DNA from 4 places in the Candidatus Marimicrobium litorale genome. Region 2 is predicted to be linked to each of the others. Evidence: predicted binding sites of a transcription regulator. Region 2 holds the regulator's gene; each other region holds the start of a gene.

Region 1 (7,951 bases), 630 kb from region 2:
GCTATTCTCCGCAGGGCTATGACCCGGTGAGTACCCGGATGTGGCTTTATTCGACAGCATAAAAAAAGGGGGCCATAAGGCCCCCCAAAACACGCATCGTTAAATGCGCCCGCAAAGTGTGTTACGAACGGCCACTGCCGCTGGCGCCGACGAACTCGGGGTAGGCCTCCATACCGCATTCCGCCATATCGACGCCCTCATATTCCTCCTGCTCGCTGACGCGAATACCCATGACCGCTTTGAGAATGCCCCACACGATGAGGCTGGAGAAAAACACCCAGCCAAAGATCGTAGCAGCACCGATCAGCTGACCGCTGAACGATGAGTTCTCACCGTTGGTGACCGGCACCAGCAGCAAACCCAGCAGCCCGACCACACCGTGGACCGAGATGGCACCGACGGGATCGTCAATCTTCAACTTGTCCAGCATCACGATAGAAAACACGACCAGTACACCGCCCGCCGCGCCAAACAGAGTCGCCTGCACAGCAGTGGGCGTAGACGGCTCGGCGGTGATCGCCACCAGACCGGCCAAGGCGCCGTTCAGCGCCATGGTGAGGTCAGCCTTGCCGAACATGAGTCGCGCCAAAATCAACGCGGCGATCAGACCACCCGCAGCAGCAGCGTTGGTGTTCATAAACACGACCGCCACCGCATTCGCGCTCTCGACGCTGGCCGTTGCCAGCACAGAGCCACCGTTGAAACCGAACCACCCCATCCAAAGGATGAAGGTGCCCAGCGTTGCGAGAGGAAGGTTGGCGCCTGGAATAGGACGTACCGACCCGTCCGCACCGTATTTCCCTTTGCGCGCGCCAAGCAGCAGCACACCGGCCAGTGCCGCGGCCGCGCCGGCCATGTGCACAATGCCAGAGCCAGCAAAGTCAGAAAAACCTAGATCACCCAGCGTGTAGAGGCCGAATACCGGCATCCCGCCCCAAGTCCAGGAACCTTCCATCGGATAAATGAAACCGGTCATGACCACTGCGAAGGCAAGAAACGCCCAAAGCTTCATGCGCTCTGCCACCGCGCCCGAAACGATAGACATTGCCGTGGCGACAAATACCACCTGGAAGAAGAAATCGGCTGACGGTGCATAGGTCGCCGGTTCTTCTGCCCCGGCGACACCATCGCCGACGATACCGCTCAAGAACGTGGTGATTTCACCCCCGCCGTACATAATCGAATAGCCGCAGACCATGTACATGGTGCAGGCCACCGCATACAGGCTGATGTTTTTCAGCAGGATTTCAGTCGTGTTTTTAGAGCGGACCAGGCCGGCTTCGAGCATTGCGAAACCTGCCGCCATCCACATCACCAGCGCGCCACAGACCAAGAAATAAAAGGTATCCAGGGCGTACTGTAGTTCAAAAATTGAGTTTTCCATGGGCATAGCTCTCTCGTTACGGCTGATTTTTAAGCGTCAGCCGTGGTTTAGTGGATCGTTTTCAGGGTGTTGCTATTGGGTGTTACATTTCAGTCTTTAGATAGCGTCTTCGCCGGTCTCACCGGTACGAATCCGGATCACTTGCTCCAAAGCGGAGACAAACACTTTGCCGTCACCGATCTTGCCGGTATTGGCTGCCGTCGTAATGGCTTCGATAGTCTGGTCGACTACGCCGTCAGCGACAGCCACTTCAATTTTGACCTTGGGCAGAAAGTCGACGACATATTCAGCCCCACGGTACAACTCGGTATGGCCTTTCTGTCGGCCAAAGCCCTTGACTTCGGTTACGGTGATGCCCTGGACGCCTATCTCAGAGAGCGCTTCGCGCACATCGTCCAGTTTGAAAGGTTTAACAATGGCCGTAATCAGTTTCATAAAAATCTCCAGTCTGAGAGTCGGCCAGAGATCTGGCCGACTCGGTGCAGAATGCTGCTATTAAAAGCTCTTGGCGATGCTGAATACTGCGGTGTCGTCGCAGGCATCTGCATCGTTAAAGCAGTCATCGGTATCGAGGTCGGTACCAACCCACGCCACCGAAAGATCCACACCCTTGAAGGTGTAAGTCAGCGTCACTGAGTAATCAGTGTAGGAATCTTCTCCCGTTGGAAAGAAATCCTTCTCATCGAAGTCGTTATAGCCGGCATGCAAACCCAGTGAAAAGTCTTCCGCGAAGGTAAGGCTATAGTCTCCGGAGTAGTACCAGAACTTTCCAGTCTCGGCGTAATAGTCATTCGAGTAGGTAACACCGATGGTCAGATCACGCCAGGACGGCTTGATGTAGAACTCCTGATAATCGCCCTTGGGGTCAACCGTGTCACCCGGGTACTGATAATAGGTGTACCCTACGTCAATACCGAAGTCAGTATCACCAATCGGGCCAGACCAGCCCGCGTAGTAGTCAATCTCCATCGTGCCGAAGCTACCGGTGTCGTTGTCGCTGCCGAAGTCGACGGAAGACGCCCAGGTGCCCAGATAAAAGCCCGGTTCCCAGCTGGCATCGAATCCACCCTGGACGGCCGCATCTGTGCCTGTTTGCGAGATGCCGCGGAAGCGGTAATCGCTCACCAATGCGACATTCGCACTCACGTCAAACGCTTGTGCGGCAGTCGCCCCTATCCCAGACAACAACGCCGTGGATACGGCTGCGGTAATCAGTTTCTTGTTTAACATGTTTCTTCTCCCTTAGGATTAAAGTCATAAAACAGACTCTCTAACGTGTCAGGTAATCGCTGCGGGCACTGTGTGTGCGCGTTGCCGGTCTGTCACAGAGAACAAAGCAGAGTCTGTGCCAATTAGTATATTCTTTAGGAATATCAATAAGATATTAACTAGTGCCGAAATAGTGTACGCCGCGAAGCGCCCGCAAAACGCACTCATACGGTGCGTTGCACAATAAGCGTGCGGATTTTCGCACTGTGCCGACTCGCTGATTTGCTCTACACTTCGGGCTCTCATGCGGTCTCGCGCAAAGGCTCACTTACATGGCACCAAAACCCCCTCCTCCCCCCTGGGATCTACTGCAACAGGCGAGCGCCCGGATGGGCGGCGAACTGGACAAGGGCGCGCGCGCCCTTGCGCAGTCAGCGCTATCTAAGCTGGACGTGGTCAGCCGGGAGGAATTTGATGCACAAAGCGCGCTGCTCAAGCGCACGCAAGAGCGTGTCATTGAGCTGGAAAACACTCTGGAGGCGCTGGCGAAAGCACTCGAAGAGGGCAACAGCGAGGCGTAGTGGCCGCGGTTCTTTGCTACACCTCCGCACGGCGGCTGTATTCACTCATTTCAGACCAATCAATTCATCCACCCGCGCGCCTCGCATACACTGCCAGGAACGTCATGGACAGGGCGCAGGATGGCGATGGAATTATCGGTGTTGTACAGTCGCGCCCTTTGCGGCCTGGACGCCCCTCTGGTGCAGGTCGAGACACACCTGGCCAACGGCCTCCCCGCGTTTCACATTGTAGGCCTGCCCGAAACGGCTGTGCGCGAGAGCAAGGACCGCGTGCGCAGCGCGATAATAAACTCCCATTTCGAGTTCCCTGACCGACGGATCACCGTAAATCTTGCCCCCGCAGACCTGCCCAAGGAAGGCGGCCGCTTCGACCTCGCCATCGCGCTGGGCATACTCACCGCATCCGGCCAACTGCCTGTCAACGATCTGGCACTCTACGAATTTCTGGCGGAGCTGGCACTCGACGGGAGCCTTCGCGCTGTCCGCGGCAGCGTCGCCTCAGCTATCGCCGCCACGACCAGCGGGCGCCGGCTGGTGCTGGCTCAGGAAAGCGCCGGCTCTGCGGCACAGGTTCCGGGCAGCAAGATTATTGCCGCAGCAGATATCCTTACTCTGTGCGCCCACCTCAATGGCCGCGCAACCCTGCAGAGCGCCAGCCCGGACAATACGCTGGCCGCCGCAGCATACCCCGATATGGCTGACGTGGTCGGCCAGACTGCAGCGAGGCGCGCCATGGAAATCGCGGCCGCCGGGGGCCACAACCTGCTGTTCTGCGGTCCGCCCGGAACCGGCAAAACCCTGCTGGCTAGCAGGCTACCCGGTATATTGCCTCCTCCCCGCAGCAGAGAAGTCCTCTACGGTCTGGCCCTGCGGGATATTGAGGGTCTTCCCACGGGCACACCGAACCGCCTGCAGCGCCCCTTTCGCAGCCCCCACCACAGCGCCACCGCCACCTCTCTGACCGGCGGTGGCGGCAGTCCTCGCCCGGGGGAGATTTCGCTGGCGCACGGGGGCGTTCTCTTTCTGGACGAGTTACCTGAATTTAACCGCCGCTGCCTGGAGTCACTGCGCGAGCCCATGGAATCCGGTGAAATCACCCTGACTCGCACCAGGCGCCGAGTGACCTATCCAGCCCGCTTTCAATTAGTAGCCGCCATGAATCCATGCCCTTGCGGGTTTCTCGGTGACCCTGAGCGCTCCTGTCGTTGCAGGCCCGAGCAAGTCCAGCGCTATCGAGCGAGGCTGTCGGGACCGCTTTTGGACCGCATTGATCTGCACGTGACGGTGCCGCGCCTGCCACCCAGTCAACTGCTGTCTCGCACAGCATCGGCAGAAGCCTCGGCGCCAGTCCAGGCTCGCGTGACACGCTGCAGAGAGATTCAGCAGGCCCGCCAGGGTTGCTCCAATGCCGGGCTCACCTCGGCAAGCCTGCACAGCGTCTGCCAGCTCGGAAAAAAAGAAACCCGCCACCTGTCCACTGCAGCGCAGCGTATGCATCTGTCCGCAAGGGGGCTGCACCGCAGTCTCCGTGTCGCCCGCACCATCGCCGATCTGGAGCAACAGGACACGGTTAGCGCGCCGCATCTCGCTGAGGCGCTCGCCTACCGACAACAGACTGAATAAATCGGCGTAATAACAAGATTTTCAAACCGGTCCCGCCAGACTGCTGATCACGGGTTTACCACAGGCCGAAGGCCATGCCACACTGGCTCGCGTAACCCTGTAAATAATGACGTGCTCGCCCGCAACGCGCGGTCGATGTGCCGGAGCGCCTTCATGGACCAATGCCCATTCGCCAATCTACTGGACCCCGATACTTACGCCGAGGGCATGCCCTATACAAGGCTTAAAGAAATTCGCGAAGCCGGGCCTGTTGTCAAAATTGAAGACCCTATTAGCGGCACACCCTACTGGGCGGTAACTCGCATTGCTGAGATGGACGAGGTCTCGAAAAACCCGGCGCTGTTTTCCTCCGCGGAGCGCTCCGCTTTCCCGATGGAATACGATGACGCTATCGTCGAAATGCAGCGCTTTACGATCATCAACATGGACCCGCCACAGCATCAAAAAGCGAGACGCATCGTACGCAATGCATTCACGCCCAAGCGTGTCGAATCCTACGCCGCCAGATTTCGGGAACACGCTCGCCTCATCGTCGATGCCGTTGCCCGACGTGGCGAATGCGAATTCGTGGAAGAGGTTGCCGCTGAACTGCCTTTGATCGCTATTCTTGAATTACTCGGCGTACCACTGCAAGACCGTAAGCAGTTTTTCGACTGGACCAACACGATGATCTTTGCCGACGATCCGGACATGGCGACCTCGATGGAGGAGGGTCAGCTGGCCGCGATGGAGGTCATTACCTACGCGCTGGATATCGCGGCCACGCACCGTCGATCACCAATGGACAATATCACGGGCGCGCTGCTGGACGCACGATTGGGCGGCGAGCCCATTCCCGAGGAGATGTTTGGCTGGATGTTTATCCTCATACTCGTTGGAGGCAACGAGTCCACCCGCACCGTCATCGCACAGGGTATGCGCTTACTGATGGAGCATCCTGCACAATTGCAGTATCTGGTAGACAACCCGGAGAAAATTGGCAATGCCTGCGAAGAAATACTGCGCTATAACACCGCGTTTATCTCCATGCGACGCACAGCCATGGCAGATACCGAACTGGGTGGACAGCCCATCAAAAAGGGTGACAAGGTCATCCTCCACTATCATGCCGCCAATCACGACGAACACGTCTTCGGCGACGACGCCATGATGTTTGACATCACGCGCGCGGAACGTATGCCAGATCTTTACAGTCATCTGCGCTCCTTTGGTATCGGCCAGCATTTTTGCATTGGCTCTCACCTGGCGCGGCTCGAGCTCAACATCATGTTCGAGGAAATTATCCCGCGATTGCGCAACCCCCGGCTACAGACTGATCCAAAGTTTGTGCGCTCTTTTTTCGTAAATGCCATGAAGGAAATGCACATCGCCTTCGACCCTGAGGCGGAAGTGCCAGCGGCCTGATGTTACAGACCAAGAAAAAGAGGCATTGAGCGACACACAACTGAAACCAGAATGCTTCAATAAACCATACACTGGGCAAACCGCTAGATATTTCGTGCTGTGTGCACTAATCTTCGGTCTGCATTCTTGTTAAGCACAGCGGAGCATCCGTAATGACGATACGAAACACCCTGGCAGCCATCTGCTTTTCTATTTTCACCGCCACCCCTGTTCTCGCGGCAGTCGCACCGGATCAGGCGGCGAAGCTTGGCAAAGAGCTGACACCCGCCGGAGCAGAGATGGCCGGCAATGCCGACGGCAGCATCCCAGCCTGGAACCCGGACGGCACTCCCGTCCCCGAGGGCTTTGTAGCGGGTTCAGATAATTACATCGACCCCTATCCTGATGAGAAGCCGCTCTATACTATCGACGGCAGTAACTGGCAGGACTACGCCGACAACCTCACGGCGGGCTCCATAGCCCTGTTTGAAAAATTTGGTGCCGACGGATTCAAAATGCATGTCTACCCCACTCACCGAGGAACCATCAGGCCCGAGTGGTTTTATGCCAATTCGATCAAAAATGCCACACAAGCCACGCTGATAGAGGGCGGCCAGAAAATTGAGGGCAATCTTCCGGGCGTACCCTTCCCGATTCCCGAATCCGGACTGGAGGCCATCTGGAACCACATGATACGTTACGCCGAGGACGCGTCTGTCGTCTCTGACGTTTATTACGTCGGCGCCAACGGCAAGCCTATTCTGGCCACGACCGGCTCCTCTGTCTCGGTATTTCCCATGTTCAAGAACCCGGATGAAGTGGTCGGCGAAGCGGTGTGGGGCAAGCTGCGTATAAATTACGACGCACCGCCACGCCGCGCCGGGGAAATCCTTTTGGTACACGAGCCGGGCGCAGACTACACCAAGGGCAAGGGCCGCAAGGCCTGGCAGTACCTGGTGGGCCAACGCCGTGTGCGTCTGGCCCCGGCCGTGTCTTTCGACACGCCCAATCCAGCGGTGGCAGGCACCTCGACGTACGACGACGCCTTCATTTACAACGGATCGCCGGAGCGCTATGACTGGGAGCTGGTTGGCAAAAAAGAGCTGATCGTCCCTGCGGGCAACTACGAGATGATTTTCCAGGCGAATATAGAGGATCTGCTGGGCGACAAGTTTCTCAACCCCGACATGATTCGCTGGGAGAAGCGCAGGGTTTGGGTAGTCGATTCCCGGCTCAAGGAAGGCAGCCGTCACCTCTATTCCCGGCGCACTTTCTACCTCGACGAGGACAGCTGGGCGGCCTGGTCCAGTGACATGTATGATGGCCGCGACCAACTATGGCGCGTGCAGTTCGCCTACCCCGTCAACCTGTATGATCGCGCGTCCGGATTCGGCTCGGCCTACGGTGCGTATGACCTGCTGCAAAACATCTACAACTTGAGCGGGAAGCCCGTTCCCGGAAAGTACAAGAACGGTGTCACCGTGAAAGAAAAATACTTTACGCCCGAGGGCATGGCGAGACGCGGCATCCGCTAACCTTGTAAGAAATGAAACAGCCGGCCCTCTTGCCGGCTTTTTTATCTCAGTCATTGTTACCGCTCGATACCCTCAGGCAAACGTTTCCCCTCGCCTTGCCATGTCGAGCAGCAACATCGGCGGCTCGAATACCTCGCCATACTTCGTGGCCAATACTTTCGCCCGCTCGGCAAAGGCGCTCGCGCCATAAGCATTAACACACTGGAATACGCCACCAGTGTGGGGCGGGAAGCCAA
Region 2 (7,951 bases):
CTCGCGGGAAGCTCATAGGCGTATTCACCGACGGCGACCTGCGTCGCGCTATCGATGCGCGTACCGATATTAACGCGACCGCTATCGGGCAGCTGGTGAGCAGCGAAGCGAAGAGCGTGACTGGAGATATGTTGGCCGCTGCCGCCATGCGTATTATGGAGGAACACGAGATCAGCGCCCTCGTCGTTCTCGACGAAAATGAGGCAGCGACCGGCGTGGTGCACCTGAAGGACCTGCTGCATGCGGGCATTGCCTGACGCGGTAGCAGATCGAATGTCCTCTCCCCAAAGCCGCGCCGCAACCATTCAGCGGCTGGTAATGGATGTGGACGGCGTACTAGCCAATAGACAGATCTATTGCGGAGAAACGAGAGAAGAGCTCAAAGTCTTTGACATCAAAGATGGCCCGGGGTTACAACTCGTAAACAAGGCAGGGGTCAAACCCGCTATCATCACCGATCGTTTTGACTAGCAGAGTTCAGTTCATGAAGGCAGTGAAAAAAAAGACACCGTCGCGATTGCTGCACTACAGGCGACATCAGCGCATCGCACTCAGGTGTGCTGTGACGACACTGCTGGCACCGCTGTTTCTGATCACTCCGAGCGCGGCAGCACTGCCGGATGACAGGGAGCAGCCGATACACATCACAGCGGACAAGGCACTGCGCGATGAGGTAGAGGGCGTCACGGTCTACAGCGGCAGTGTCCACCTGGTCCAGGGCAGCATGGAGCTCGATGCTGACAAACTCACGATTTATCACACGACCGATACGGCCGATAAAATCATCGCCGAGGGCCAGCCTGCAAAAATGCGGCAACAGCCAGACATCAATAAGGCTATCGTCCACGCGCATGGGCACGTCATCACCTATTACAAAAGCGAGGATCGCGTGAACCTGCAAACGGAGGCACGCATCGAACAGGAAGGTGCCGTGGTTGAGGGTGATGCAATTGACTACTTCATTACCAAGCAGGTAATCACCGCAGAATCTGATAAGACCAACCAGAACGAGCGTGTCGTGGTGGTTATCCCCCCCAGTGTGCAACCGGGCACGGAAGATGACCGTGAGTCTGCGAACAACGGCATCACAGATTCAGTATCCACATTAGATGTCGAGGCCTCCGCCACGAATGAGCCCGGAATAGATGCGACGGCGCAGACAGAGCCCGGCAATACCCAGCGGGAAGATAAAGACAGTGGCCCAACTCAAGGCGAGTAATCTGGCAAAGAGCTACCGGGGGCGGGACGTTATCCACGATGTCTCGCTGGCGGTCGACAGTGGCCAGATCGTCGGCTTGCTGGGCCCCAATGGCGCGGGGAAAACGACTTGCTTCTACATGATCATCGGCATCATACCGGCCGACAAGGGCAGTATCAGTGTGAACGGCGCCGATATTACCGGCCTGAATATGCACCAGCGCGCTCGCCGCGGCATTGGTTACCTGCCTCAGGAAGCATCGATTTTTCGCAAGTTGACGGTGGGCGACAACATCCTCGCCATTTTGCAGACCCGACGCGACCTCAACAAAAAACAACGCCTCGAACGTCGGGATGAGCTGCTGGAAGAGTTCAATGTACAACATCTGCGCGACAGCCTCGGCCAGGCCCTGTCAGGCGGGGAAAGGCGGCGTATTGAAATCGCCCGAGCGCTGGCCACCGAGCCTGATTTCATGATGCTCGACGAGCCCTTTGCCGGCGTCGACCCAATTTCCGTCAGCGACATCAAACAAATCATTAATCACCTGCGCGCGCGGGGCATCGGCATCCTCATCACAGACCACAATGTCCGCGACACGCTGGATATCTGTGAAAAAGCCTATATCGCCGGCGAGGGTAGAATCATCGCGTCGGGCACCGCCCAGGACGTCCTGGACAATGAGCACGTGCGGCAGATTTATCTGGGTGACCAGTTCCAGATGTAACCGCATCAAAGGGCCGCAACACCCCTTGGTAAAGCTCGCAATTGCAGAGCGCCTCACAAATCCGGGCAGTATTTCCCTCGGCTCACCGCTACTCCTAGCAAAATTCACGCCACAATTGTTGCAAGCGCTGGCCAGCGAGGGCTACACTCCAACTGAATACTGACTGCACGACACTATTGCCAGCAGGAGACATGCGACAAGCGGGCTTTTCATGAAGCAATCACTACAGCTCAAAATGGGCCAGCAGCTGACGATGACGCCGCAGTTGCAGCAGGCTATCCGACTACTGCAGCTGTCCACGCTGGACCTACAACACGAGATACAGGAGGCACTGGACAGTAATCCGCTGCTGGATGTCTCAGAGGATGACGGCAGCGACACCTCCGACACACCAGCCGATAGCGCGGAACAGCCCGTCGACAACGAAGCGCCGGATGCGTCGCAGCACACTCTCGAGTCGGATGGCACTGACACCGCTGAAAAAGGCGACCTCGAAGAGACTACCGAATGGAGTGTCGCTGAACAAACCGACGCCGGCACTCTACCCGAGGACCTGCCGGTGGACGCACAGTGGGACGACCTGCTCCCTTCCGCCTCGGCCTCAGCACCTCCGCCAGATGACGGCTTTGACGGTGACATGGCAGGCCGCAATACACCGAGCGAATCACTGCGCGAAAAACTGCTGTGGCAACTCGGCCTGACTCGCCTCTCCGACACTGACAGGCTCATTGCCCTGGCGGTTATCGACGATACCGACGCCAACGGGCGTTTGCTAAGCAGCGTCGAGTCGATTCACGAGTCGCTATCGCAAGACCTTGAGATTGAGGAGGACGAAGTAGTCGCCGTACTGCATCGCCTGCAGCAATTCGAGCCCGCCGGCATGTGCGCCAGAGACTTACAGGAGTGCCTGCTGATCCAGCTGGATCAGCTCCCCGCCGATACCGAGTGGCTGAAGCAAGCAAAACTCGTCATCAGCCGCTACCTGCCCCAGCTGGGCACCAGTGATTTTGCCCAGATCCTGCGGCGCACCCGCCTCAAAGAACACGAACTGAAAGCGGTCATGGCCCTCATTCAGTCACTAAACCCGAACCCGGGTCTCACCGCCGTGCCGGAAGCGGTTGAGTATGTCGTACCCGATGTCTTTGTCAGCAAGAACGGTGGCCGCTGGGTAGTCGAATTGAACCCCGATATTGCACCAAAATTGCGTATCAACAGCAATTATGCGAGCCTGATCAGACGCGCAGACAACAGCCCTGACAATACCTACTTACGCGATAACCTGCAGGAAGCACGCTGGTTTCTCAAGAGCCTGAACAGCCGTAACGAGACCCTGATGAAAGTCTCCAGTAAAATTGTAGAGCACCAGCGCAACTTTCTCGAATACGGCGCCGAAGCGATGAAACCTCTCGTTCTGCACGACATTGCAGAGGCCGTCGATATGCATGAATCTACGGTGTCCCGGGCCACGACCAACAAATACATGCATACACCCCGCGGCATTTTCGAACTGAAATATTTTTTCTCCAGCCATGTAGCAACCACTGCTGGCGGCGAGTGCTCCTCTACGGCAATACGGGCACTGATCAAAAAGCTGGTGGCAGCGGAGAATCCCAAGCGTCCCCTGAGCGACAACAAGATCACCTTGCTACTGCAGGAACAGGGTATCGAGGTTGCGAGACGCACCATTGCCAAGTACAGGGACACACTGTTCATTCCTCCGTCCAACGAGCGAAAAAGGTTAGTCTAAACTAAATACAGGGCCCTCCCGGCGTCGGGTCTTGCCCATCCATCTGCAAAAGAGAGTTTTTTATGCAACTGAACATCACCGGTCACCATCTCGAAATATCCTCTTCACTGAAATCCTATGTAGAAAGCAAACTGGAACGACTGCAGCGGCACTTTGATCAGATCACGACGACTCATGTCATTCTCAGTGTCGAAAAAATGGTGCAGAAAGCCGAGGCGACTGTGCATATCGCCGGCGCCGACCTGTTCGCACACGCAGAATCCGAGGACATGTATGCCGCCATAGACGCTCTGGCGGATAAACTTGATCGCCAGCTCATCAAGCATAAACAAAAGCACCGGGGGCATTGATTCCGCGACTATGTCGACAATAAGCGAGATCCTGACACAAGAGCGCACCGTTTGCTGTGTACCGAGTGTCAGCAAGAAAAGACTGTTTGAAAATATCGCCAAAATCGTTTGCAACGACCAGCGATCAATGTCCTATGACGATGTTCTCGACAGGCTTATCGCCCGAGAGAAGCTCGGCAGCACCGCGGTGGGGGGCGGCATTGCCATTCCCCACAGCCGTGTGAGCCGCTGCACGACACCGGTCGGCGTTCTCATCAGTCTCGAGGAGCCGATTCCCTTCGATGCCCCCGACGACATGCCGGTCGACCTGCTGTTTACGTTGCTGGTCCCGGAAGAGGCACACCAACAGCACCTCGATATTCTGGCGGCCATAGCACAATTGTTCAGTGTGCCAAGCTTCTGCGAAAAACTGCGCAGCGCCGGAAGCAGTCGTGCACTGTACGAACTCATCTGCCATCAGGCAAAAACTGCGTGAGACTGATTATCATCAGTGGTCGTTCCGGTTCGGGCAAGAGTACAGCGCTCAACCAGCTGGAGGACGAGGGGTTTTACTGTATAGATAACCTGCCTGCTTCACTGCTGCCCGCGCTGGTAAAGAAAACCAGCGGCGAGGAGTTCGAGCTGTTCAGCGGCACCGCGGTATGCATTGACGCACGCAACGCCTGGAAAGACCTGCGCGATTTTGGCGCCATACTGGCATCACTGCCGTCATCGGTTCAGACCCAGGTTCTGTTTCTCAACGCACAGGAGGTCACCCTGTTGCAGCGCTTTGGCGAGACCCGTCGCAGACACCCGCTTAGCACCCAATCCATACCCCTGGCCGAAGCTATCGATAAAGAGCGCAAGCTGCTCGAACCCATCTCTACTACTGCGTCTCTGGTGCTTGATACCAGCCAGATGACAATCTACGAACTGCGCGATGCGATTAAACAACGCCTGCTCGGGACCACTTCGGGGAGCATGTCCCTATTGGTACAGTCATTTGGTTTTAAGCGGGGCATTCCAGCCGATGCCGACCTGGTCTTCGACGTAAGGATGCTGCCTAACCCCCACTGGGTTAAGGAGCTGCGACTAAAAACCGGACTCGACGCCGAAGTGCAGGAATTCATGGACACCCAGCCAATGACAGGCGAATTTTACAGCGATCTACGTCACTACCTTGATCAATGGCTGCCGCACTATGCCCAGGGCAATCGCAGCTATATGAATATCTCTCTGGGTTGTACCGGCGGCCAACATCGGTCAGTATATCTGGCGAACCGACTCTACACTCACTACCGGCAGCAATACCCAGACATCCATGTCAGGCACAGGGAACTACAATAATAGGTCAGCCCGTGATCCAGACCCAGGTAACAATCATTAATAAACTCGGACTGCATGCCAGAGCAGCAGCCAAGCTGGTGGCATGCACATCATCGTTCTCCAGCCATATAAAAATTGGCAAGGACGGCGAGATGATCGACGGTAAAAGCATCATGTCGGTCATGATGCTGGCCGCCGGCAAGGGAACCGTGCTGGATATCGAGATAGAAGGCGACGACGAGGAGGTCGCTCGCGGTGCCCTGCAGGCCCTGATCGATAATTTTTTTGATGAGTCCGAATAGAACTCACCCAAGCCCGCCGCTAGTTTTTACAAGCTGTCATTTGCGCACTGTCATAGCGTAACTAATCACATTGTTGCAGACGGTGCTTTTCCGGATAATTCGCCTGCAATCCGCCGAGTGATCGTTTTGGGGAGGAGTATGGCTCAAAATCAAACAACCTCCCGACAAAAACTGGACAAGCTGTCTGATGCACTCAACAGCGGCACCCTGGTCGATGCCCGTCGCATGCTCAATGGCCTTGCCCCTGGCGACGTGGCGCATCTGCTCGAATCCTCCTCACCCAAATTCCGTCACATACTCTGGCAAATGGTGGACATCGAGCGCGAGGGCGAGATCCTCGGCGAACTGGGCGACGATCTGCAAGCCCAGTTTCTTGAGGACATGGATGCCGCCGAGGTGAAAATGCTGACCGTCGGTCTGGAAGACGACGATATCGCTGATATTCTCCAGCAACTGCCGGGCCACGTAACTCGCGAAGTACTGTCAGCAATGGACCAGCAGGATAGGTCGAGGCTGGAACGTGTCATGCACTACCCGGACGACGTTGCTGGCGGCCTGATGAATACCGACACCATCACTATCCGGGCTCGGCTCACACTGGATGTTGTACTGCGCTATTTACGACGCCACGACACCATACCCGAAATGACCGACAACCTGATTGTAGTCAACCGTTCAGACCAGTTTATCGGTCTACTTTCTCTGCGCACACTGTTGGTTTCTGACCCGGCCACCTCGGTCAGGGAAATGATGAGTACCGATGTCGAACCGATTCCAGTCGACATGCCTGATACTGAGGTGGCTCGTCTGTTCGAGCGCAATGACTGGGTTTCTGCACCGGTTGTCGATGGGAACGGCAAACTCATGGGGCGTATCACGATTGATGACGTGGTAGATGTTATTCGGGAGGACGCCGACCGCTCACTCATGTCCATGGCGGGGCTGGATGAGGATGCCGACACTTTCGCTCCGCTGGCTCGGGCTGCACCGCGCAGGACGGTGTGGCTGGGTATTAACCTGCTGACCGCCTTTATCGCCTCCTCGTTCATCAACCTGTTCCAGGACACCATAGAAAAAGTCGTTGCACTGGCCGTGTTGATGCCAATTGTGGCGTCCATGGGAGGAGTCGCGGGCACCCAGACCCTGACACTGATGGTGCGCGGTATCGCCATGGGGCAGGTGCAGCGTAACAACGAATTTTGGTTGATCAATCGCGAGTTGAGCATTGGCCTGTTAAATGGGCTGTTATGGGCCTCCGTCGTCGCTGTCGCAGCCTCTTTGTGGTTCAACGATTGGCAACTGGGAGTGATAATCGCTGCCGCCATGATTATCAACCTTGTGACCGCGGCACTCACGGGTGCACTCATACCGCTGCTGATGAGCAGGGCTCATATCGACCCTGCTATCGCCGGGGGGGTTGTTCTTACTACCGTAACCGACGTGGTGGGTTTCGTGTCTTTCCTCGGCCTCGCCACCCTGTTTTATGCCTGACCTCGAGCCCAATGACGCACCGAGTAAAAGTGCGCTAAAGCGAGAGATGCACCGGCTACAAGCGTTGGGCGAATCCCTTACCATGCTGAGCGAGCCGGCATTGGATAAACTGTCTATTGACGATGACGCACTGTTGTCAGCAATAAGAGAGTGTCGCCAGATTCGCAGCAACAGCGCCCGCAAACGCCACCTCCAGTACATCGGCAAACTGATGCGCACCATCGATCCAGAGCCTATTGAAACGGCCCTGCGTGCGATGCATGGCAAGCACGAAGAACAGGTCAACCGGTTTCATATGCTGGAACAACTGCGCGACAACATTCTGGAACAAGGCATCACCGGGGTGGAACTCGCCCTGTCACACTTCCCCGAGGCAGATCGACAGCACCTGCGCCAAATCGTCCTGCAACACCAACGAGAGATCACCAGACAAAAACCGCCGGCGGCGAGCCGCAAGTTGTTTCGTTACCTCAAGGCATTGGCTGAGGAGCAGGATTAACACGGATCGAATCTGCCGGCGGCTCCAGAATTGCCGCAGGCAACACTCGCGTCGCAGGTTCAAGCCCTGTACGCAGTTGCGCATTATTCTCCGGCCCACCGACGGCCGTGTTGTCGAAAATACGATCGAAATTGACCTGCGGGTCATCCCAGGTGCCACCGATAGAATACACCGCGCTAGAGAGTCTACTCATCTGTTGATCAAACAACTTACTCACCACATACACACCTGCCGCCACCGGAATACTGGCGGCCAGAGCAGCTATCCAGGGCAGATTGCTGGCTACCGGCAAGGTGGCGACCAGCTCGCCTGAAAGACTGCGTGTCTCGATCTCG
Region 3 (7,951 bases), 1.1 Mb from region 2:
GGTCGCTGCTCTGTTGGCATTGGTCGCAATGCTGGTCTTTCATGAGTCGCGCAAGGGAGGGGCGTCAGTTTCGCCGCAACAGGCCATAAACCAGGTGAACGCCGAGGACGGTATATTCCTCGATTTGCGTGACGCTGCAGAATTTAACAAAGGACATATTGTAGACGCGGTCAACATCCCTGCTACTAAGCTGCCCGAGCGCATGGTAGAGCTGGAGAAGTACAAGGAAAAACCCGTGGTACTGGTGTGTAAGATGGGGCAGCAATCCGGCGCTGCAGGCAAGCAGCTGCGAGCCGCGGGTTACACCCGTGTGTCGAGGATGGCAGGCGGCATGATGGAGTGGGGCAACCTGCAACTGCCGGTGGTTTCATGAGCACGCCGTATTTTAGTCCTGACCTGCCGAGCGTGGCATGACTGCGCCGATAACGCTTTACACGACGCAGCGCTGCCCTTACTGCCTGCGCGCAAGAGCGCTGTTGGATAATAAGGGCGCTGCCTACCGTGATATCGCGGTGGATGGTGCTCCTGAACTGCGGCGTGAAATGATGGAACGCAGCGGTCGCCGCACCGTGCCGCAGATCTGGATAGGCGAGCAGCATATTGGCGGATTCGATGACCTGTACCGGCTGGAAATTGCCGGTCAACTGGATTTACTTCTCGGGCCGGACAGCGGTTCCTGATTCATTTAATTACCGGAGGATGGCTTGATGGCTGAAGAACAGGCAGGCGGTGCGCAACAGCGACCAGAGCAGCAGTTTACCATGCAGAAAATCTACACCAAGGACCTGTCCTTTGAATCGCCTGCTACTCCTGCGATTTTCACCAAACAGTGGCAGCCCACGCTCTCGGTGGATCTCAATACCCGCAGCGGATCGATCGATGAAGAGGGAAATTTTGAAGTTGTTCTGTCCATCACTGTCACTGCGAAGATGGATGAAGAAACCGGCTTCCTGATCGAAGTGCATCAGGCCGGCGTTTTCCTGGTTCGCGGATTCCAGCCTGACGAATTGAAACGTATTCTGGGAACCGCGGCGCCGAATGTCCTGTTTCCTTACGCCCGCGAAGCGATTGACGCGTTTTGTATCAAAGGTGGTTTCCCGCCACTGATGCTTGCGCCCGTTAACTTTGAGGCCGTTTACCAGCAGGCCCAGGCGCAGGCGCAAGCCGGCGCGGGAGAAACTGCTTCCCACTAGGCCATGGGCACGTTTCTTCTCGCCCGACCCTGTGGGTTGTGAGCTATTCCAGCCCGGGAAAGTTTACCTGTCGCAGGGCTTCATAGAGCACCAGTGCAGCGGCATTACTTAGGTTCAGGCTGCGACTGTCACTGCGCATGGGGATGCGCAGTGTGCCGCTCGGGCCCAGTTCGTCGAGAATGGATGTGGGTAGTCCGCGGGTCTCAGGACCGAAAAGCAGCGCGTCTCCTTCGCGGTAGTCAATCCGATGATACGCGGTGCCACCCCTTGTCGAGGCGGCGAACACTCGCGGGTTGCCAGTCTCCCGACGAAAATGAGCCAGGTTGGGGTGAACCTTTACCTGCGCGAATTCACGGTAGTCCAGCCCCGCCCGGCGCAGTTTCTTGTCTTCCAGGTCAAAACCGAGGGGCTCGATCAGATGCAGGGCACAGCCGGTATTGGCACACAGGCGGATGATGTTCCCCGTATTGGGCGGGATCTCGGGTTCAAACAGTACGATTTTGAACATAGGGTATCGCATACAGGGAAGCCAGCGCCCTTTTTCTCAGATTTTGGGCCCTGAGCAAAGCTTATTTGAGCCGTAAATGTACGCTGTGTCCTGTCACATATTCAGGTCTTTCATTTTTCGTGTCAGCGTATTGCGCCCCCAGCCCAGTAACTCGGCTGCGTCCCGCTTGCGGCCCTTGGAGTGTTGCAGGGCCACCTCGATCATAGCCCGTTCAAACGTAGGCACGGCGTCCTGCAGGATTTGCTGCTTGCCTTGTACCAGTTCGTTGCGGGCCCAGTTAAACAGTAGTTCGGGCCAGCCCGCCTGCTCCTTGGATTCTTTGGTGGGTGCAGCCTGTCCCAATTCCGGCGGTAGGTCGCTCAGGTGTACCTCGCGGCCCGAGGCCATCACCGTTATCCAGCGGCAGCAGTTCTCCAGCTGTCTGACGTTGCCTGGCCATTCCAGGCTGGTGAGAAAGGAGTTTGCCTCCGGTAGTAGGACCTTGGTCTCTGCACCAAGCTCTTGTGCCGCCTGCTGGAGGAAATACTTCATTAGCGCGGGGATGTCCTCTCGCCGTTCTGAAAGCTTGGGAATGTGTATGCGAATTACGTTCAGGCGATGGAACAGGTCTTCACGGAAGGTGCCCTGTTCAACCAGGTTTTCCAGATTCTGGTGCGTGGCGGCGATGATACGCACGTCTACCTTGACCGGGACATGGCCGCCCACCCGATAGAACTCGCCGTCAGCCAGTACGCGCAATAGGCGAGTCTGTGTATCGGCCAGCATATCGCCTATCTCGTCGAGGAACAGGGTGCCCCCATCCGCTTGCTCAAACCGCCCCTCTCGTTTCGCGTTGGCGCCGGTAAAAGCGCCTTTTTCGTGACCAAACAGTTCAGATTCCATTAAGTCCTTGGGTATGGCCGCCATGTTGAGAGCGATAAACGGGGCGCTGGCTCGGGGACTGTGGCGATGCAGGGCTCGGGCAACCAGCTCTTTACCCGTGCCGGACTCGCCGTTGATCAACACAGTGATATTGCTGTGCGCCAGCCTCCCAATGGCTCGAAACACCTCCTGCATGGCGGGCGCTTCACCGATGATCTCGGTTTGCTGCGGCACGTCCTCCTGTGGCGGGGCGCTGCCCCGGGCTTCCAGTGCGTGGGCGAGCGCACGCTGGGTGACGGCGACCACCTCGTCGAGGTCAAAGGGCTTGGGTAAGTACTCAAAAGCCCCTTTTTGATAGGAGGTGACCGCACTGTCGAGATCCGAGTGTGCGGTGGTAATGATGACGGGGACGTCCGGGTACCCACTCTTGATCAAGGAGAGCAACTCAAGGCCATCGGTGCCGGGCATACGGATATCGCTAATAATGACATCCGGTTGCCCGGTCTCAATTTGCTGGAGCAGTTCGTCGGCATCTGCGAAACTTCGGTTGGCGATGCCTGCCTGATTCAGAGCGCGTTCCAGCACCCAGCGAATGGAGCTGTCATCGTCGACTACCCAGACTTTAGTGTGGCTGTTCATGAATTTTTTCCATAGGTAAATACAAGGTAAAGCGCGTTTCTCCGGGGCGGCTGTCGCACTCGATCGTGCCGTCGTGCATGTGAGCGATGGATTGCGCGATAGAGAGCCCCAGTCCGGTGCCATGGGCTCGACCGGTGACCATGGGGGCGAATATGGAGGGCATTATGTCCGGGGCAATCCCGGGCCCGTTATCGATGATCTCAATGCCGCACGCCAGCCTGTGCAGCGTGCCGCCGATAGTGAATTGCCGCTGAGCGCGGCTGCGCAGCATGATATTGCAGGATCGCAGGCTCTCTGCTGCCTGTATGGCGTTGCGCATGATGTTCAGCACCACCTGAATCAACTGTGCCCGGTCAAATTCGAACTCCGGTAGGCTGGGATCGTAATCCCGCACAATCGTGACCCGGTTTTCGGACTCGGCGTTGATGAGATTGCGCACGTGCTCCAGTACCTCGTGAATATTGAGTTTTTGCTTGTTTAACTCCCGGGTGGGGCCCAATAGACGGTCGACGAGGTCGCGCAGGCGATCCGCTTCGCGAATAATGACGTTGGTGTATTCGGCCAGCTCTTCGTTCGGCAGCTCTCTTGCGAGTAGCTGAGCAGCACCCCTGACGCCACCCAGCGGGTTCTTGATCTCATGGGCCAAGCCGCGGATGACGGCCCGGCTGGTCTCTTGCGTGCGGTGGTGATTACCCTCCCGACTGATTCTCAGCAGGCGGTCCACAGCTGTCAGCTCTACCAGCAGGCTAAAAGGTGCCTCTTCGGTCACGGGAGTAATCACGAGATCTACCAGAATTTTATGGCCGGAGTGCAGGCAGAGCGTGAAGCTGCGGCTCGCCCGAGTGGTTTTACTTGCCGCCGCCTGCTGCAGGTGTTCCAGCCACTCACTCGACTCCAAAAGTAACAGCCTCGCGTGCAGACCGATACAGCGGGCTTTTGACGTCTCCAGCAGTGCTTCGCCGGCCGAATTGAGTGCTGTGACCTGCAGCGCATCATCGAGCGCAATCACGCCGGTGCTCATGCTGTCCAGTAATTCCAGGTCGTGTTCCATTCCTGCCTCTTGGTAAAGCCCGACGGGTTGTCCGTTCTGCTCGCAGCAGGGGGCACGTGACGCCGTTATTAAGTATTAGCAAAAATGGAGCCAAAACAGCGGCTTGAGCGGATTAATTTCTGTAAATGCCAGAAATTTGTGCAACCGGGGTGCACACAAGCCCGGCAGCAGGCACGGGTTTGATTAATGTGGGCCCGAGAGGCTCCAGGCAGCCGGGTGAGAAGACTGTGCACAGGCCTTCAGCGCACCATTATGGTGCATTAAGAGGGGGGCCCTGTCCAGTACAGCGGGCTTTATTTGCGGAAATTGATGGAGGGCCGGTGGACGTAAACCCGCACAGGGTCTGACAGAGCGATGGTGTTACCGCTGCGGTCGATTGCGCCGACGGTGATGTCGTGGGCCCCGCGAAACACGTTGGTAAGATCCCAGATCATGCTGGCCTGGGCACTGCCGCTGGGTTCGTCATCCATAAATAACTGCAGGCTTTCATACTTCTTCAGGGCGGGTTGAATAGCCACCGTGACGGTGAAGTTGCCATGACCCCGCGGGATGGAGGTTTCATCGGCAGGACTGGTTATGGCGATCGTATAGGACGTCTGATTCACCGCCGGGGTGTCTGTCGGAGACTTCAGTGCAGGGATAATAGCCCGTGGTGGAGAGGTCGTATTGGTGGGTTGCAGGCCTACCGGCTCCGCTGCGCGACTGTTGGCGGAGGGTGCGTCGGTGAAGACCACGTTGCCGACTTCGTCAGTCGTGCGGTAGATGGATTGTGCCGCGGCCGCCGGCGCCAGCAGTACAAGGGCAAATGCGATAATTCTGAGCATGCGGTTTTCCTCCCCTGAATGACGACAGTAACAGAAGTGGCGTGGATATATGAACATCCCGTCCGGTCGTCTTGCTGCAGCAGGCAGAAAAAAGGCCCGCCGGAGCGAGCCTTTTTCCCAAGGGCACAAAAACGGCCCCTGACAGGAAGGTCTACAAGGAGTAGTACATGTCGAACTCGACAGGGTGAGTGGTCATATCGAGGGTTTCGACCTCCTCCTGCTTGAGGTCGATGTAAGCGTCGATCATGTCGTCGGTGAATACGCCGCCAGCCGTGAGAAAGCTGCGATCCGCGTCGAGGGCTTCGAGGGCCTGGCTCAGGCTGGAAGCAACCGTCGGAATCGATTCCGCTTCTTCTGCGGGCAGGTCGTACAAATCCTTGTCGGCTGCGTCGCCGGGGTGGATCTTGTTCTGAATACCATCGATACCTGCCATTAGCATCGCTGCAAAGGCCAGATAGGGGTTGCCAGTCGGATCCGGAAAGCGAACCTCGATGCGCTTGCCCCGAGGGCTTGGCTCATAGGGAATACGGATGGACGCAGATCGGTTGCGGGCCGAGTAGGCCAGCATGACAGGCGCTTCGAACCCCGGCACCAGTCGCTTGTAGCTGTTGGTAGACGCATTGGTAAATGCGTTCAGTGCACGGGCGTGCTTGATGATGCCGCCGATGTAATACAGTGCTTCTTCAGACAGGCCGGCATAGCTGTCGCCAGCAAACACGTTTTCCTTGCCCTTGGCGATGGACTGGTGGCAGTGCATGCCAGAACCGTTGTCGCCGACCAGCGGCTTGGGCATGAAGGTGGCCGTTTTGCCATAGGCGTGGGCTACATTGTGCACGCAGTACTTGAGGATTTGCGTTTCATCTGCCTTGGTAACCAGCGTGTTGAACCGCACGCCAATTTCACATTGGCCGGCGGTGCCTACCTCGTGGTGATGCACTTCGATGTCCAGGCCCATCTGCTCCATGGCCGCGCACATTGCCGCACGAATATCATGCAGTGAGTCAACAGGCGGTACCGGGAAGTAGCCACCCTTCACGCCGGGGCGGTGCCCGATGTTGCCTTCATCGAACGAGTGGTTGGACGCCCACGCTGCTTCTTCGGAGCCAATGGTATAGCCTGCACCTGACATGTCGGCGTGCCACTTGACGTCATCGAAGACGAAAAATTCGGGCTCGTTACCGAAAAAAGCCGTGTCGCCAAGACCGGTAGACTTGAGGAATTCCTCGGCACGTTTGGCAACGGAACGGGGGTCACGTTCGTAGCCCTGCATGGTGGTGGGCTCGACGATGTCGCAGCGCAGGATAACGGTCGCTTCATCGGTAAAGGGGTCGAGTATCGAGGTAGAGTCGTCGGGCATGAGAATCATGTCCGATTCGTTAATGCCCTTCCAGCCTGCGATGGACGAGCCATCGAACATCTTGCCGCCTTCGAAGAAGTCTTCGCTGACCTCTTTGGAAGGTATGGTGACGTGCTGTTCTTTACCGCGGGTATCGGTGAAGCGCAGGTCGACCCAGCGTGCCTCGTTGTCTTTGATCAGCTTCAGGGTTTCGTTGGACATTGTTTGTTCTCCAGTTGGGCATTAATCAGGTCGGGTGCGCCGGCCTATCGACATTTCCTGACGCCGGACAGTGCGGGCGACACAGGTATTCATCAGTGGTGTCAGAGGTAGCAAAAGCTGTGCCACAATGGCGCTGACAGCAACCCTTTGAAATTCCGAAGTTTTCCACCATTCATCGCTCAGGGCTGATGAGACATGCACCATATTAGCACACGCATGCACCAATATGGTGCGGGACGTGTCGGGGCAGGGTCAGCGTGCGGTCCGAGCAATCGTCAGGGTGGTCTTTAGTGCAGCCATCCTGATCAGACGCAGTGGTTATGGCCCCAATGCTGTTCGTTGTCAAGTATTTCCCCAAATCACCATGGTGACCCAGCCGTTGCGACAGCAACTCAAGCGCCATTGGCCCCGCCATGGATATTTACTGTTGCTGGGGCAGGCTGTGGTTGGAAACCGCCCCTGTCGGGCCGGCGATAACATGCTTGGGTGCTGCGCAGCGGGTGCGCTGCAATTGCCAGACATGCCCGCCCGGATCAGCTGTGGGCCTGACAAAAAAATTCGATCTGACCCTGCCGTCCTAGGCCGCAGCCCTGTGCGCTTGCTGCGGTGGTGCGGGCATGACTCGCGGGATACCGTGCGCAAAGGCATCTTGGTTGAAGCACCAAGTCAGAAATAGACTGCCAAGATAACGCCCCGTCACCCCGGGATAGTGTATACTCCGCGCGCTTTTTGCCCTCCGGCTATCCTAGAGGTACCTCCCTTGATTGAACAACTGCGCAATATCGCCATCATCGCCCATGTTGACCATGGTAAGACCACTTTGGTGGACTGCCTGCTGCAACAGTCTGGCACACTGGATCGTCGCAGCGAGGGCGCCGAGCGGGTGATGGATTCCAGCGACCAGGAGCGTGAGCGCGGGATTACCATCCTGGCGAAGAATACAGCGATCGAGTGGGATGGCTACCACATCAACATTGTTGACACGCCGGGGCACGCGGATTTTGGTGGCGAGGTAGAGCGGGTGCTATCCATGGTCGATTCGGTGTTGCTGTTGGTGGATGCAGTAGATGGCCCGATGCCACAGACACGCTTTGTGACTGCCAAGGCCTTCGAGCAGGGGTTGAACCCGATCGTCGTGGTGAACAAGGTGGACCGTGATGGCGCCCGACCGGACTGGGTGGTCGACCAGGTCTTTGACCTGTTTGACCGTCTCGGCGCAACAGAGGAGCAACTGGATTTCCCCGTGGTCTACACCTCCGCGATCGAAGGTGTGGCGGGCCTCGATCACGAGGAGATGGGGACGGACATGAAGAGCCT
Region 4 (7,951 bases), 1.3 Mb from region 2:
CTCCATGCTCATCCAGTCCGATGTCGCGTGAGGCCCCTTCTTGCCCTTGACGCTGCCCGCCACCTGAATCGCGTTGCCAAGTAGCAGCAGTTTCTCAGTGATCGTCGTTTTGCCTGCATCCGGGTGAGAAATGATGGCGAAAGTCCGCCTGCTGCTGATCTCACTGCCTAGATTGCCATCTGCCACGTGTCCAACTCCCGCCTGATCTTGCCACTTTCTTGTTCGGAGTCCGGCTTGTTCCGAACCCGCTGAAATGGCGCGCAATTATACAGTGACCGGCACAAATGCCCACTCCCAAAACGAAACAGGCTTGAGACCATATACAGCGGTTCCGCCACTGTGGGAGACTATGCGCAACCTGCAACCTCGCTCTCAGGAGGAGGTCCACCCGTGCCGCCGCAACAACCAGAACCTGAAAAATGGCCGCTTACTTTCGTTCATTACCGCCCTGCGCGGCTATCTCGCCCTGTGCGAAAGGCCCATCCAGGCAATGCTCTGCCCCGACAGAGCGTAGGCAGCGATTGCCTCATGCCCACCGGGATGAATGCGATAGTCCACTTGTCCGGCGCCTGCGTTACGCTGCCGAGGGAGATTTGAACGCATGACCGTTATCGGCATTGATCGCGAGCCGGTAGAGCTCTACAAGATACTCAAGTTCGAGGGACTTGTAGCCTCAGGAGGCGAGGCGAAGCTAGCCATTAGTAGCGGGTTTGTGGCCGTGAACGGTGAAATCGAAACGCGCAAACGCCGGAAAATTGTAGACGGAGACACCATCGCCTTTAGCGATACTATTTTCCAGATACGCTTGGCGTGCGGTCGGTCAGAGAGCATCGAATGAGCTTAAACATTATTGCGTCCTGGGCATCAAAGACTCCGAATGGTGTAGCAATAATTTACAACGGCCAAAGTGTTAGTTACTCGGCTTTCACTAGCGCGATCTTGGGCGTCCTCGTGGAGTTGGATAAAGAGGGACTCCCCAATGAGGGGACCGTTGCAGTCCTGGTCGATAACCTCCGCGACTGCTGGGTCATTACTCTCGCCATAAGAGCCATAGGGCTGGATACGGTCTGCATCAACTCCTGGCGCTTACTCGAAGACATCGGTATACCGGATGTTCATGCTGTAATCACCAGTATTAGCGACGTCAAACGAGGCTTTGTTGCGCCTGCGGGTGCAATCGTCGTTGCCAATCCGAGCTTCGACGCCGATGCGGCGCTAACCTCCCCCCCCTGCGCGCAAAGCGGTGGGCATACTCTCTACACATCAGGCACAACCGGTCACTACAAAAAATTGTACTGGACCGGCGAGCAACTTGCGCGCTGTGCGGAACAACGGGCAAAAAGTCCTGTCTATAGCAGCAACCCGGAGACTGTGTCATACCTCCATGACTTCGGACTATGGACCGCAGTGGGCTTTAAGTACCCTCTCTCTACATGGCTAGGGGGAGGCTCAGTTATCTTCGAGCAACGTCCTGACTGGTATCGCTATTTTATGGACAGCGGGCTGACATCGACGCTGCTGGTACCGGACATGGTGAATCAATTACTCGATTATCAGCTGACACGAGCAGAGCCATCAAAGCGCGGCGATTTTGTCCTTGGAGTCACTTCAGGGTTTTTATCGCGAAAATCTGCCGAGCAGTGTCTCACCCACATCACTACCTTTCTGACCATTAACTATGGTGCAACCGAAATTAACTCCTCAGGAATGTATTCACGGATAACCGATCTGGACGACATGCACTGGCTGGAAGCCAAGGATCCAGACCGCTTCGAAATCGTTCAAGAGGATGGCACGGCCGCCGAGTACGAGGAGGGCGAACTCCGTATCCACCTGACCGATTACGACTGTGCCCGATATGAGGACGACTCTGCGGCCTCAGCAAAAGTCTTCCGCGATGGATATTTTTACCCGGGCGACCGTGCCATAAAAAGAGCTGATGGACGCATACGTGTGATCGGCCGTAACATTGACGCCATCAACTACAACGGGCACAAATACGCCGCAGCACCACTGGAGCAAGACATCCAATCTCTACTGGGCGTGAGTAATGTCTGTATTCTCAGCGGCCTGAATGGCAGCAGCGCAGAGGAAATAATAATCGCTATTGAGGCAGACCGCTTGCCAGAAAAGCCAAAATTAGATGCTCTGGCGCGTAAAATGTTCCGCCTCAGCAAGGTTCGCTACGCCCAAATGAAGCGGTTTCCCCGCACTGAGACGGGCACTCACAAGATCAACCGCAGAGCACTGCGGGGCATGCTTTTCGGCAATAACTAAAGTTGGCATTTTAAAAGACCCGTTATGCCTGTCGACTAGAAGTTGGCAAACAACGTCTCAACCTTTACCGGCTCGCGAATCACATCAATCGCCAACAGCTGATCGGCCAACGTCTGCCATCTCTCCAGCGTCATGGAGCCAAGCTCGGTCTCTGCCGTCGTCTGAATCAGCGAATATTGTGCTGCAGCACTTGCACTGAACGTCTCTGCAGACATGGCTTTGTTCAAATCGCCCATCACCCGGTTGGTCGGTGCCGCATCGGAAAGGTAATCTTTCCAGCCCGCGCGCACTGCCCCCACCATACGTTTCACTTCGTCTGGTGACTGCGCTAGTCGCGCTCTGCGAGTGACCAGCACGGTGGTGTAAGGATTGTAGCCACTCTCCGCGACAAGGAAGGTCTTGACTTTAAGTCCCACCGCCTTGGCTTCCAGTGGTTCGCTAGTCACAAAACACTGCTGGGATAGCTTGGTATCGTTGCGGAAATTGCCGATGCCACCAAGATAAGGCGCCGTCGTTACCTTTAGCGGGGCGTACTTCATCCTGAAAAATTGGCTATACGGTAAACCCGATTGCCACAGCAATACACCGTCGCCATGCACCACATCCTCTATCGACTCAAAACCACGGGAGGCATGGGTCATAATTCCCTGAGGGTTCACCTGATAGGTTGCAAAAAGGGCCACGATATCGCCACCACGAGCATGAGCGATAACGACCTCGTCTCCCGACACGATAGCGTAATCGACCCTGCCAGCCAGCAACATCTGAATAGTCGGCGTGCCCGAGCCGCCCTCTATTATCTCAACATCCAGTTTGTTCTCTCTGAAATACCCAGCCTCCTGGGCGGCATAAAACCCACCAAACTGCGGCTCCGGTTTCCAGTTGAGCGCCAGCACAAGCGGCTTCGCCGACGCAGATGCACTGGCGAGGATCGACAGAACCAATAGACTCACTATACTCATTAGACGCATTACACTTTCCTCAGATAAGGCCTGCCTCGTAATAACAGGCGACTAAGCACCTCGATGGCGAAGACCAGCGACAGAGCCAACACACTGGACATCAGAACACCACTAAACACCAGGTCAACACGTTGCTGGGTGCGCGCAGCATCGATCAGGCTGCCGATGCCTCCACCCGCGATAAATTCGCCCACTATGGCACCAATGACAGCCAATCCTGCCGAAATACGAATACCGGTCAACATATAGGGCAGTGCCGATGGAAGCTGCAATTTCACGATGAGCTGCCAGGGCGAGGGGCGATAAAGGCGGTAGAGCTCCCTGAGCTGCGGATCTGTTTCTTGCAGCCCGGTCAGGGTATTTGCAAGTATGGGAAACAGGGACACAATAAACGCTGATGCACGCACGGTAGGATCACCAAACCCGAACCAGATAACCAACAGGGGTGCGATGGCGATTATCGGCACTGTCTGGAAAAAAATGCAGAAAGGCAACACCGCGCGTCGCACCAAGGGGATCGCAAAAAACAATAGCGCGAGGGACACCCCGGTTAAGATACTGAAACCCAGGCCCCAAAATATTGAATGTGCGGTCGACAGTGTTGCGGCCCAGATCTCAGGCCACAACTGCCACGTGGTGGCGAATATCTGTGTCGGCGAAGGCAGGAGGTAGGCTGCCACCCATTCCTGTGCCACGACCAGCTGCCACACTGACAGCAACCCGCCAAGGAAAATCCAAGCGGGAAGTTTTTCTGCTATCCAGTCGCGCAACGCACCCAGCATCAGCCACTCCCCCCGCTCTCCACAAGGGCAGTCTCCATATCAGTAAACAGGCGCGAGTAGGATTCAACGATGCCGTTAAACTCGGCGGTCATCTTCAAGGCCTGGTCCCGTGCGGGAAAGTCGATGGCTCGCCAGTCTCTCTGCCCACCCTGCGCATCCATCATCAGGATGCGATCGCCGAGATAAACCGCCTCGGCAATGGAATGGGTGACAAATACGTACTGCAAGCCCAGTTCTGCCTTGAAGGATAAAAGCAGGTCCTGCATGCGAAAGCGGGAACGCTCATCAAGCGCCGCGAAGGGTTCGTCGAGCAGGATAATCCTGGGTTCGGTGACCAACGCACGCGCCAGGGCGACCCGCATCTGCATACCGCCGCTCAACTCACTGGGGAAATGGGCGAGGCGCTCCCCCAGGCCCAGCTGCTGCAATAACGCAACAGCGCGATCGCGCTGTGCTGCGCTGCTGCTGTGCGTCAATTCCAGCGGTAACAGCACGTTTTCAAGGCAACTACGCCAGGGCACCAGACGAGGCTCCTGAAACACGTAGCTCATGTGCTCAATTAAGCCCGACGACAGGGTTATGTCTCCGTCGCTGACTTTCTCCAGGCCCATCAGCAAGCGCAACAGAGTCGTCTTGCCACATCCGGAGGGACCCAGCAAGCAGAGACACTGTCTCTCCTCCAAAGTAAACGTGAGGTTATGAACCACCGGAGCATCGGCGGCGGAAAAGCGCTTGCTCAGCGCGGTTACCTTAATGGCGGACATAGCATTCGGGCATCTCGTCGATAGCTGTTGCTAAGCCAGATTTTCCGGCAGTTTCCCACGACAATCAACTGGGAAAGTAACGATACACCAGGGGCGCGACCGGCGGCGTGCAGTAGCGTAGGGTTCCCAGATACAAAAACCCCGGGGCAAGCCCGGGGTTCCTGGTAAATGCTGACTAGCAGACTTCAGCGTGCGCGCTTGCGCCGACCGAGACCAATACCCAACAAACCCAGTGCTAACAAACTGAATGTAGCCGGCACGGGCACTTCCGGCGGCTTATCGGCTCTGACGAAATCAAACGCAGCGTCCCATGCTGGGCCGGAACTACTGAATGCGACTTCCAATGAGGTGGCGATATCGGCATCACTACCGTTGGTCAAATCGCTGAAAGGAAGGAAGAAGTCACTACCCGACGCACCGTCGGGGAAAAACTGCGAGAAAGAGGTGCCGCCGTTTAGCGCGAATCCTATTGTCAGATCATTGTCGATGGGTGCGGGCAAGCCAAAAAACAAACCTGTATTGCCCCCAGCCGTCAAATCAGTAGTCAAGAAGTTCCAGCTCACCGTAACGATGCTATCGGTCGTGACGTTGTTCGACAGGGACAGCAGGTCAGACACCACAACCGCTGCTGAGCTTGCGGGACCGCCGCCTTGAAACACATTAAGCTCGATTGTGCGATCACCCACCATCCCAATACCACTGTCGGCGGTGAAAATGCTGCTGACATCTGGAGCGAAATTGTTGTTGAGCAATGTCACGTCGGTCTTAAAGTCATCAATAGTGATTGGAACTGCGCTGACACCCAACGACCACGTGAGGGTCGAGAATGCCGCTATTACGAGTGCAATCCTGCTAGTTTTCATCATCTCTCCCTGAGCGAACCCGCTTCCACATCGGACAGTGCGCCCGCCGTCATCTTGCCTTGGCGGAACATCCTTTGACTGCCCGTTTGACTTTTCTATCCCCAAAACTTAAAGCAAAATACATTCCATAAAAATTAAAAGCTAATATTATCAGTTGTTTATAAAAAAGGCTGCGTCGCCCGACGGTGCAGCAAGGCTCGATTTGTAAAAAAAACTGACACTGGTGAACGTCCCTTTCATGGCATTTTGTCGGCGAGTCACGTTCGGGGCCGCCCTGTGCCAACGCCAAGAACAAGGACAGCGTGAGGGGTAGGGCGATGACCGCGAACTATTAGCCTTCCCGCGCTAACTGCACTACTCTGCTGCCACGGGTAAACACAAAACAGGTTAAGCCAATGCGCACGATGTTGATCACTCTGACTTTGCTGACCGTTACAGGATGCAGCTGGGAGCGCATGGCGCACTATTCGCCCTACGACTTGAATTATGATGGCCAATTAGATGCCGTGTGCCCCGGAATGACCTACGATACCAACGAGTATTACCATTACTCCTGGCGCTCAAAGGCCTCTACCGCGTGTAACGAAGAGGTCTATGGCGACCAACACGCCAGCTGACTGCCAAGCATCGGGGCCTGATGAACCCGGGCATGCCTCTAAACGCACCGCCTGTTATCGATCATGCTTCGCGCGGCACCAACGAGCACGCCGTCCCGCCTCCGGCTCCCACCCTAAGACTCCGCACCGGCTATGACTCGGCCAGAGAAGCGCTTCCCCATCGCTTTACGGTAACGTGCGTGGAGTATTTTCACGCGCTCTACATACGTCTGCGTCTCGGCGAAAGGGGGGACTCCATTATGGCGCCTTACCGCGCCCGGCCCCGCGTTGTAAGCTGCGGTAGCGAGGCGCGTGTCGCCCCGGTTCTGGTCCAGTAGTCGCGCGAGGTACTTCACGCCACCGTGAATATTCTCCTCGGGCGCCATAGCATTGGCCACTCCCATATCCTGAGCGGTGCCAGGCATGAGCTGCATCAGGCCCATCGCGCCCTTACTGGACACCGCTTGCGGACGAAACGCCGATTCCGCATGAATCACCGCCCTTACAAGGGCTGGATCCACCCGGTAGCGTTTTGAAGCCGTGTTAATCGCGGTGCCGAAGGCTCTCAGCTGCAGCGGAATAGTATTCCAATCGACGGAGGACGTTGGGTTGCAGGCGAAGCAGTCAAATTTCATGACGGTGTAATGCAGACCGACCGGGGGCGTATCGGAGTATGAGCGCACTCCCGTCTGATCAGTGTACTTGAACACCTGGATATCCGCCTGCCCTCTCTCTTGTGACCCCTCGGGCACATTGCTCAACACCGCAGATGCTTCATCGGCACGCAGGGGCAGAGCTGCCAGCAGGGCAAACAATACCCCCGACCCAAATCCAACCCTAACACCGCTGCGCCCACCTGTTTTCATAACTCCCATTGTATCCCAGCGGAACGTCGCCCTGAGGGCTGCAGCACTGAAAAAATACCAAAGTCCCTATCCTCAACCGTGTCCGTCGTGGCCAGCAACTACTGGTATGATCAGAGGCCATGATCGACTGGTACTACGACACACTCCCCGGAGACAGCTTTGCTGCCGCACTGTGCGCCCTGCGCAGGGAGGGCGCGGTTGTACCCGCTATGGCGCTGGGCGGCGCCATGCCCATTCACTACATCATCGGCCACGCAGCACTGGCAAAAGCCTTTCGGGACGGCGATCAATTCCCGCCGGGGCACGCCTATCAGATTATTTCCCTCCCCTTTATCGGCAAAACCTTCATGTCGATGAACGAAGACCAACACCGACAATGGCGGCCACCCATGACACCGTCTTTTCGCCGCACCGCGGTGGAGCGCATGGACCGCGAGCGTCTGGCGCAGATTGGTCATGACCTGCTGGACGAGTTGGGGGGCCAAACTCGCGCGGATCTCGTGCAGGCGTTTACCCGGCGCTATGCCTTCAGGGTGATTTGCGATCAACTGGGGCTGCCGGTAGAACAGGAGCGGGATTACTACCAGTGGTCCATGGACCTGATGTTCGGCGGGCGCGATCTACAAAAAAGCCAGGCAGCGGATCGCAAGCTCACAGCTATGGTGGCACCGGTTATAGCGGCTCGACGACGCCACCCTCAGGATGACCAGATCAGCCGCTGGCTGGATACTCAGGTTGATGGCTCTCCCATCGGCGAGGCATCGATGCTCGCGCATATTCGTCTTTTCTTCACCGCAGGCGCGACCACCACCTCAGATGCAATGGGCAACCTGTTTCACGC

Evidence for each region. Region 2 encodes sigma-54, which starts transcription at its own class of promoters, with help from an activator protein. Its sites were predicted from a motif close to TGGCACANNNNTTGCNNT; they were not measured.
Region 1: a site for sigma-54 is predicted at 2,718-2,735, ahead of EYC82_RS11070 (TorF family putative porin). Genes of this name have one in related genera too.
Region 3: a site for sigma-54 is predicted at 4,328-4,345, ahead of glnL (nitrogen regulation protein NR(II)). Genes of this name have one in related genera too.
Region 4: a site for sigma-54 is predicted at 5,759-5,776, ahead of EYC82_RS14035 (PEP-CTERM sorting domain-containing protein). Genes of this name have one in related genera too.

The regions. Positions count from the first base shown of each region.
Region 1 is NZ_SHNO01000001.1:2,469,581-2,477,531, forward strand. Features, by position in the region: gene EYC82_RS11060 (ammonium transporter) at 122-1,384, opposite strand; gene glnK (P-II family nitrogen regulator) at 1,481-1,819, opposite strand; gene EYC82_RS11070 (TorF family putative porin) at 1,880-2,614, opposite strand; gene EYC82_RS11075 (accessory factor UbiK family protein) at 2,926-3,174, shown strand; gene EYC82_RS11080 (YifB family Mg chelatase-like AAA ATPase) at 3,301-4,797, shown strand; gene EYC82_RS11085 (cytochrome P450) at 4,951-6,201, shown strand; gene EYC82_RS11090 (DUF1329 domain-containing protein) at 6,354-7,715, shown strand; gene EYC82_RS11095 (3-hydroxyacyl-CoA dehydrogenase NAD-binding domain-containing protein) at 7,788-7,951, opposite strand, start outside.
Region 2 is NZ_SHNO01000001.1:1,837,205-1,845,155, forward strand. Features, by position in the region: gene EYC82_RS08175 (KpsF/GutQ family sugar-phosphate isomerase) at 1-257, shown strand, start outside; gene EYC82_RS08180 (hypothetical protein) at 274-471, shown strand; gene lptA (lipopolysaccharide transport periplasmic protein LptA) at 485-1,219, shown strand; gene lptB (LPS export ABC transporter ATP-binding protein) at 1,197-1,922, shown strand; gene EYC82_RS08195 (RNA polymerase factor sigma-54) at 2,134-3,669, shown strand; gene hpf (ribosome hibernation-promoting factor, HPF/YfiA family) at 3,732-4,019, shown strand; gene EYC82_RS08205 (PTS sugar transporter subunit IIA) at 4,030-4,494, shown strand; gene rapZ (RNase adapter RapZ) at 4,491-5,345, shown strand; gene EYC82_RS08215 (HPr family phosphocarrier protein) at 5,357-5,626, shown strand; gene mgtE (magnesium transporter) at 5,765-7,117, shown strand; gene yjgA (ribosome biogenesis factor YjgA) at 7,110-7,616, shown strand; gene EYC82_RS08230 (YhdP family phospholipid transporter) at 7,588-7,951, opposite strand, start outside.
Region 3 is NZ_SHNO01000001.1:2,947,860-2,955,810, forward strand. Features, by position in the region: gene EYC82_RS13315 (rhodanese-like domain-containing protein) at 1-373, shown strand, start outside; gene grxC (glutaredoxin 3) at 411-680, shown strand; gene secB (protein-export chaperone SecB) at 708-1,193, shown strand; gene EYC82_RS13330 (tRNA (cytidine(34)-2'-O)-methyltransferase) at 1,237-1,701, opposite strand; gene ntrC (nitrogen regulation protein NR(I)) at 1,795-3,201, opposite strand; gene glnL (nitrogen regulation protein NR(II)) at 3,185-4,252, opposite strand; gene EYC82_RS13345 (DUF4124 domain-containing protein) at 4,546-5,076, opposite strand; gene glnA (glutamate--ammonia ligase) at 5,228-6,634, opposite strand; gene typA (translational GTPase TypA) at 7,395-7,951, shown strand, end outside.
Region 4 is NZ_SHNO01000001.1:3,092,459-3,100,409, reverse strand. Features, by position in the region: gene EYC82_RS14070 (peptide chain release factor 3) at 1-186, opposite strand, end outside; gene EYC82_RS14065 (hypothetical protein) at 457-603, opposite strand; gene EYC82_RS14060 (RNA-binding S4 domain-containing protein) at 602-838, shown strand; gene EYC82_RS14055 (AMP-binding protein) at 835-2,277, shown strand; gene EYC82_RS14050 (ABC transporter substrate-binding protein) at 2,313-3,248, opposite strand; gene EYC82_RS14045 (ABC transporter permease) at 3,248-4,021, opposite strand; gene EYC82_RS14040 (ABC transporter ATP-binding protein) at 4,021-4,785, opposite strand; gene EYC82_RS14035 (PEP-CTERM sorting domain-containing protein) at 4,971-5,648, opposite strand; gene EYC82_RS14030 (hypothetical protein) at 6,044-6,265, shown strand; gene EYC82_RS14025 (lytic transglycosylase domain-containing protein) at 6,379-7,110, opposite strand; gene EYC82_RS14020 (cytochrome P450) at 7,230-7,951, shown strand, end outside.